Linked DNA regions of Orrella dioscoreae. The protein of the gene in region 1 interacts with the protein of each later gene in a pairwise test. Links are inferred from orthologs where the notes say so. Each region holds a gene or a part of one and is shown in the gene's direction. Other genes may lie near its edges.

Region 1 (3,207 bases):
TTCATCCATTTGCGCGGCGGCGTCGACGGCGAGCGCCTCGGCGGCAATGGTGCGGGGGTTGCGGCTCATGCCTTCGGCGGCCAGCAGGCCGCGCAGGTCGCCGCGGCGTTCGATCAGGCGGCGCAGGTCGCCGTCGGTGAAGATGCCGGCGGGGCGGTTCGCGTCATCGACGATGACGGTCATGCCCATGCCCTTGGCCGACATTTCCTCCAGCGCCTGGAAGAGCGTTGCCGACAATGGCACGCGCGGCACCGCGCCACCCTGGCGCATGACGTCGCGCACGTGGGTCAGCAGCCGGCGGCCCAGCGCCCCGCCGGGGTGCGAGCGGGCGAAGTCCTCGGGGCCGAAGCCGCGGGCTTCCAGACAGGCCACCGCCAGCGCGTCGCCCAGGGCGAGCGCCGCGGTCGTGCTGGCGGTGGGGGCCAGGTTGAGCGGGCAGGCTTCCTGGTCGACGGCGCCATTCAGGTGGATGTCGGCCAGTTGCGCCAGTTCGGACTGCGGGTTGCCGGTGATGGCGATGACCTTGGCGCCCAGGCGGCGCACCGCGGGCAGCACGGTCAGGAGTTCCTGGCTGGCGCCGGAGTGCGACAGCGCGATGAGGACGTCCTGGGCGGTCAGCATGCCCAGGTCGCCGTGCACGGCCTCGGCGGCGTGCAGGAAAAAGGCCGGCGTGCCGGTGGAGGCCAGCGTGGCGGCGATCTTGCGGCCGATGTGGCCGGTCTTGCCCAGGCCGCTGACGACCACGCGGCCCCGGCAGGCGAGCAGCAGCCGGACCGCCTCGGCGAAGGCGTCGTCCAGGCGCGCGGCCAGCGTCTCGATGGCCTGCGCCTCCGTCAGGAGGGTGCGGCGCGCGCTGGCCAGGGCGTCGCCCGGCTGGAAGATAGGGGTGTCGGTCATCGCAGGAGTTTAATTCAGAGGGGCGTCAGGGTGCAGGGAAACCCCGTGGCGTCCGCCGGGATGGCGCGTTTGCGGGCGGGCGCGGCGCTGTGGCAAGCTTCGTTTCCTGCCCGCCCGGCGTTCCTGGGCGTCCCTATTTTTGGAATTCGATCGTCATGGCCGACCTGCCCACGCCCGTCCTCGGTACCCCCTTGAGCCCCTCGGCCACCCGCGTCATGTTGCTGGGCGCCGGCGAACTGGGCAAGGAAGTGGTGATCGCCCTGCAGCGCCTGGGCGCCGAGGTGATTGCCGTGGACCGGTATGACAACGCGCCCGGCCAGCAGGTGGCCCATCGCTCGCATACGGTGCCCATGACCGACGCCGCTGCGCTGCGCCGCGTGATCGAAACCGAGCGTCCCGACGTGGTGGTGCCCGAGATCGAGGCCATTGCCACCGACCTGCTGGTGGAGCTGGAGGCAGCCGGCGTCACCCGCGTGACACCGACGGCCCGCGCCGCGCGCCTGACCATGAACCGCGAGGGCATCCGCCGCCTGGCGGCCGAGACCCTGGGCCTGCCGACCTCGCCCTATCGCTTCGTCGACACCGAGGCCGAACTGCGCGCCGCCATCGACGGCGGCATCGGCTATCCCTGCGTCATCAAGCCGGTGATGTCCTCGTCGGGCAAGGGCCAGTCGGTGCTGCGCAGCGAGGCCGACGTGGCGGCCGCCTGGCGCTACTGCCAGGAAGGCGGGCGCGTGGGCGCCGGACGCGCCATCGTCGAGGGTTTCATCAACTTCGACTACGAGATCACCCTGCTGACCGTACGTTATCGCGGCGCCGACGGCACGGTGCAGACCGGGTTCTGCGCGCCCATCGGCCACAAGCAGGTCGACGGCGATTACGTGGAGAGCTGGCAGCCGCACCCCATGGCGCCCAAGGCCCTGGCCCGCGCCGAGGAAATCGCGCTGGCCGTCACGGGCGACCTGGGCGGCCTGGGCATCTTCGGCGTGGAACTGTTCGTGTCGGGCGAGGAGGTCTGGTTCTCGGAGGTCAGCCCGCGTCCGCACGACACCGGCATGGTCACGCTGATCACCCAGGCCCAGAACGAATTCGAGCTGCATGCCCGCGCGCTGCTGGGCCTGCCGGTGGACACGCGCCTGCGCCAGCCGGGCGCAAGCGCCGTGATCTATGGCGGGGTGGATGCCCAGGGCGTCAGCTTCCATGGCGTGGCCGATGCGCTGGCCGAGCCGGGCACGGACATCCGCCTGTTCGGCAAGCCGGCGTCCTTCACCAGGCGCCGCATGGGCGTGGGCCTGGCCGTGGCGGACGACGTGGAGGCTGCACGCGAGAAGGCGCGCCGCGTCAGCGCCGCCGTGACGGTCAAGGCGCCTTGAGCCGCGTGCCGTGAGCGGGGCGTCCTGGGCGGGGCGCGACGCCGGCCGCCCGAGGCCGCAAGGTTTGCTTGGAAAACCGCCAGGACCCCCCTGGCGGTTTTTTTTCGTCCCGAGCCGGCCTTGGCGCGGTTTCTGACATGTCGTTGAAGCAAGCCCCGGGCCAACTGTGGCCTGGCCGGCACGGTTTGCGGCTGGCCGTGCGCGTTACGTTTGCTTTTAATCACATGAAGTTCGATAATTTCAGCAAGTAGTGAAATCAACGTAACAAAAAACGTAACACGCGCGACAACGCAGGCCAGCCCCATGCAACTCCCCCCCCAGTCCCAACGTTTCGTCCTGCATTTCGGAGAAATGGGCAGCCGCTGGGGCGTGAATCGCACCGTCGGCCAGATCTACGCGCTGCTGTTCCTGTCCGAGAAGCCGCTGAATGCCGATGACATCGCCGAGACCCTGGGGTTCTCGCGCTCGAACGTCAGCATGGGCCTGAAGGAACTGCAGTCCTGGCGGCTGGTGAAGATGGTCCACCAGGTGGGCGATCGGCGTGACTACTTCGATTCGCCCAGCGACGTCTGGGAAATCTTCCGGGTGCTGGTCGAGGAAAAGCGCAAGCGCGAGATCGAACCCACCCTGACGCTGCTGCGCGACACGCTGCTGGAGCCGCCGGCCGACGCGGCCGAGCGCCACGCGCAAGCCCGCATGAAAGACATGCTCGAGCTGATCGAGCTTTCCACCGCCTGGTTCGACGAGATCCAGCGCCTGCCGCCCGAGACCCTGGAGCGCCTGATGCGCCTGGGGTCCAAGGTGCAGAAGGTGCTGAGCATCGCCGGAAAACTCAGCGGTGGCGGCAAACGCTGATTCCCCCTTTCCTTCCCTGAAGCACGACCCAAGGCAGCACCCTCATGAATCCGGATACCCCCTCTGCGTCACCACAGGCCGC
Region 2 (3,394 bases), 1.2 Mb from region 1 along the record:
GCGATGCTGGCCGCCAGCACCCAGCCCGGCCGTGGCAGGGACAGCGAGCCTTCGTAGATCATCCGTCCCGCCACGAAATAACCCAGGTAGGGCACGAACCAGGCGAGGAAGAAGCCGTAGCCCTGGCCCGTCAGGTGGCGATACAGCGCGTCCACGATCGCGATCGCCAGGGTGACCATGACACAAGCCAGGCGGCGTCGCACCGACAGCTTGCCGTACAGCTCACGCACGAAAGGGGCGAAAAGATAGAGCCCGACGATCATGTAGAGGTACCAGAGGTGGTAGTACGGCCGTCCTTCGGTCAGGCGGCGCAGCCAGGCCATCGGCTCGTGCGGCGTGCCGTCCAGATGTTCGAGCGTCACCGTCCAGGCCAGGTAGAAGACCGTCCAGAACACCAGCGGCAGCAGGATGCGCGCGCTGCGGCGCAGATAGAAGCGGGGGATGCCCTCGGGCCGGGCGGGCGCCAGCAGGAGGGCGCCGCTGATCATCACGAAAACCGGCACGCACCAGCGCACGGCGGAGTCGTACAGGTTGGCGCTGACCCAGCCGGCCGTGCCATAGGGCTCGGTCGAGGAGACGGGGACCGCCGCGCAATGCAGCAGGACCACGGCCAGCGCCGCGATCCAGCGGGCGGCATCCAGCTGCGCCAGTCGGGGGTCGGGAGGGATGCTCGACGGCGTCGTGTCGGGAGCGGTGGATGACGGGGCCGCGGCGGACGCGGGCCTGACGTGGGGAAACCTCATGGATGGCGAAAGATGTAGCTTGGCTGCGGGCCACCATAGCAGCGCGGGCGGTGCCGGACTGTTTCCAGGCGTTAGCCATTCCTGCCGCCCTGGGGGCGGGGAATGGCCAGGCCAAGGGCGGCTTTGCCCCGGTGCGGATGGCGCCGGGTTAACTCTGTTGCAATTGCGCCGGTGCCGGGTCCCCGGTCGCGGGCAGGGCAGGCTGGACAGTTCTCGTACAATGAAAGGCTTGTATCAAAACGACGCAGTGTCATGAAGACGGAGACCCGTTTGGCCGCAGCTTCCTCCCCCGGCGCCTTGCCGCTCCCGCAGGATTTCGAGACCGCCCTGGCTGAGCTTGAATCGCTCGTTGCCGCCATGGAAGACGGTTCCCAGCCGCTGGAGCAGTCCCTGGCCGCCTACAGGCGCGGCGTGGAGCTGTCCCGTGTGTGCCAGGAAAAACTGGCCCAGGCCGAGCAGCAGGTGAAGGTGCTCGAAGGCGAATTGCTGCGTCCGCTGGACGCTGGCGCACTGGGCGCGGGCGAGCCGCAATGAGAAGCGCCCCCCTGGATTTCCCGACCTGGATGCAGGATCGGATCGATCATGTCGAGGCTTGCCTGGATGGGTTGCTGCCCACGCCGGAGGAAGCGCCTGCGCGCCTGCACGAAGCCATGCGCTACGCCGTGCTGGGCGGCGGCAAGCGCGTGCGCGCGGCCATGGTCTATGCGGCAGGGCATGCCTGCACCAGCGGCGCCATGCCCGTGTCCGTGGGCACCGGCCTCGATTGCGCCGCCGCGTCCATCGAGCTCATCCACGCCTATTCGCTGGTGCACGACGACCTGCCCTGCATGGACGACGACACCTTGCGCCGTGGCCGGCCCACCGTGCACGTGCAGTTCGACGAGGCCACCGCCATGCTGGCGGGCGACGCCCTCCAACCCCTGGCCTTCGAGCTGCTCGCCGAAATGCCGATCGCGCCGGCGCTGGTGGTGCAGGCCTCGCGCGTGCTGGCGCGTGCGGCCGGGAGCCGCGGCATGGCCGGCGGCCAGGCCATCGATCTCTACAGCGTGGGGCAGTCCCTCACGCGCGAGCAGCTCCAGACCATGCACAGCCTGAAGACCGGCGCCTTGCTGGTGGCCAGCGTCGCGCTGGGCGGCGTGGTGGCCGGCGCCAGCTCCAGCCAGCGCAATGCGCTGGATGATTACGCGGGGGCTGTCGGTTTGGCGTTCCAGGTGGTGGACGATATCCTGGACGTCACTGCCGACACGGCCAGCCTGGGCAAGACCGCCGGCAAGGACGCCGCGGACAACAAGCCCACCTATGTCTCGCTGCTGGGCCTGGACGATGCCCGGGCGCTGGCCGAGAGCCTGCGCACCGACGCCCATGCCGCCATCGCGCCGCTGGGCGAAGGCGCCAAGTACCTGGCCGCGTTGGCCGATTTCATCGTGCTCAGGGACCGCTGAGCGGATACCTTGCACGCCGAACCGCCCGCCTTGCCCAGCCTGGGCGCGGGGGTGAATGCTGAATAACCTTGTCATGCCATGAAGACCGAATTGCTCGATCGCATCCAGTCGCCGGCCGACCTGAAGTCGCTGGATCGCCGCGACCTGAAACAACTGGCCGATGAACTGCGTGGTTTCGTGCTGGACTCCGTGTCGCGCACGGGCGGCCATTTGTCCTCGAACCTGGGCACCGTGGAGCTCGCCATCGCGCTGCACGCGGTGTTCGACACGCCGCATGACCGCATCGTCTGGGACGTGGGCCACCAGTCCTATCCGCACAAGATCCTCACCGGCAGGCGCGCCGAGATGGACCGCCTGCGCCAGGCGGGCGGCATCTCCGGCTTCCCGCGCCGCGCGGAGTCGCCCTACGACGCCTTCGGCACCGCGCATTCGTCGACCTCGATCTCGGCCGCGCTGGGCATGGCCGTGGCCTCGCGCAACGCCGGCATCGAACGCCGCCACATCGCCGTGATCGGCGACGGCGCGATGTCCGCGGGCATGGCCTTCGAAGCCATGAACAACGCCGGCGTCACGCCCGACGTGAACCTGCTGGTGGTGCTGAACGACAACGACATGTCGATTTCGCCGCCGGTGGGCGCGCTCAACCGCTATCTGGCGCGCCTCATGTCCGGCCGGTTCTATGCCGCCGCCCGCAATGTGGGCAAGGCCGTGCTGCAGCGCGTGCCGCCCATGCTCGAACTGGCGCGCCGGTTCGAGGAACACGCCAAGGGCATGGTCACGCCGGCCACGCTGTTCGAGGAGCTGGGCTTCAACTACGTCGGCCCCATCGATGGCCACGATCTCGACGCGTTGATGCCCACGCTGCAGAATCTCAGCGTGTTGCCGGGGCCGCAGTTCCTGCACGTGGTCACGCGCAAGGGGCAGGGCTACAAACTGGCCGAGGCCGATCCTGTGCTTTATCACGGTCCGGGCAAGTTCGATCCGGCCGTGGGCATCCAGCAGGCCAAGGCGCCTGCCCGCCGCACCTTCACGCAGGTGTTCGGGCAATGGCTGTGCGACATGGCCGCCCAGGACGACAAGCTGGTGGGCGTCACGCCCGCCATGCGCGAAGGCAGCGGCATGGTCGAGTTCGAGCAGCGCTTCCCGGCGCGTTATTTCGACGTGGGCATAGCCGAACAGCACGCCGTGACCTTTGCCGCCGGCATCGCC

Evidence for each region.
Region 2: the proteins of purT (region 1) and ODI_RS08030 interact in binary tests that used the Escherichia coli proteins (3 or more experiments, as listed by UniProt). The link is inferred for Orrella dioscoreae from one-to-one orthologs.

Annotation. Positions count from the first base shown.
Region 1 is NZ_LT907988.1:525,895-529,101, forward strand. The notes cover bases 170-3,161. They hold purT (formate-dependent phosphoribosylglycinamide formyltransferase), read left to right. Parts: upstream 170-1,052; coding sequence 1,053-2,270; downstream 2,271-3,161. Other genes in these bases: ODI_RS02520 (KpsF/GutQ family sugar-phosphate isomerase), read right to left, coding at 170-897; ODI_RS02530 (GbsR/MarR family transcriptional regulator), read left to right, coding at 2,574-3,125. In the rest of the region: more of ODI_RS02520, read right to left, coding at 1-169. UniProt on the Escherichia coli protein: Involved in the de novo purine biosynthesis. Catalyzes the transfer of formate to 5-phospho-ribosyl-glycinamide (GAR), producing 5-phospho-ribosyl-N-formylglycinamide (FGAR). Formate is provided by PurU via hydrolysis of 10-formyl-tetrahydrofolate.
Region 2 is NZ_LT907988.1:1,720,396-1,723,789, forward strand. What follows is about bases 241-3,229. They hold ODI_RS08030 (polyprenyl synthetase family protein), read left to right. Parts: upstream 241-1,273; coding sequence 1,274-2,185; downstream 2,186-3,229. Other genes in these bases: ODI_RS08020 (acyltransferase), read right to left, coding at 241-743; ODI_RS08025 (exodeoxyribonuclease VII small subunit), read left to right, coding at 996-1,277; dxs (1-deoxy-D-xylulose-5-phosphate synthase), read left to right, coding at 2,264-3,229. Outside these bases: more of ODI_RS08020, read right to left, coding at 1-240; more of dxs, read left to right, coding at 3,230-3,394.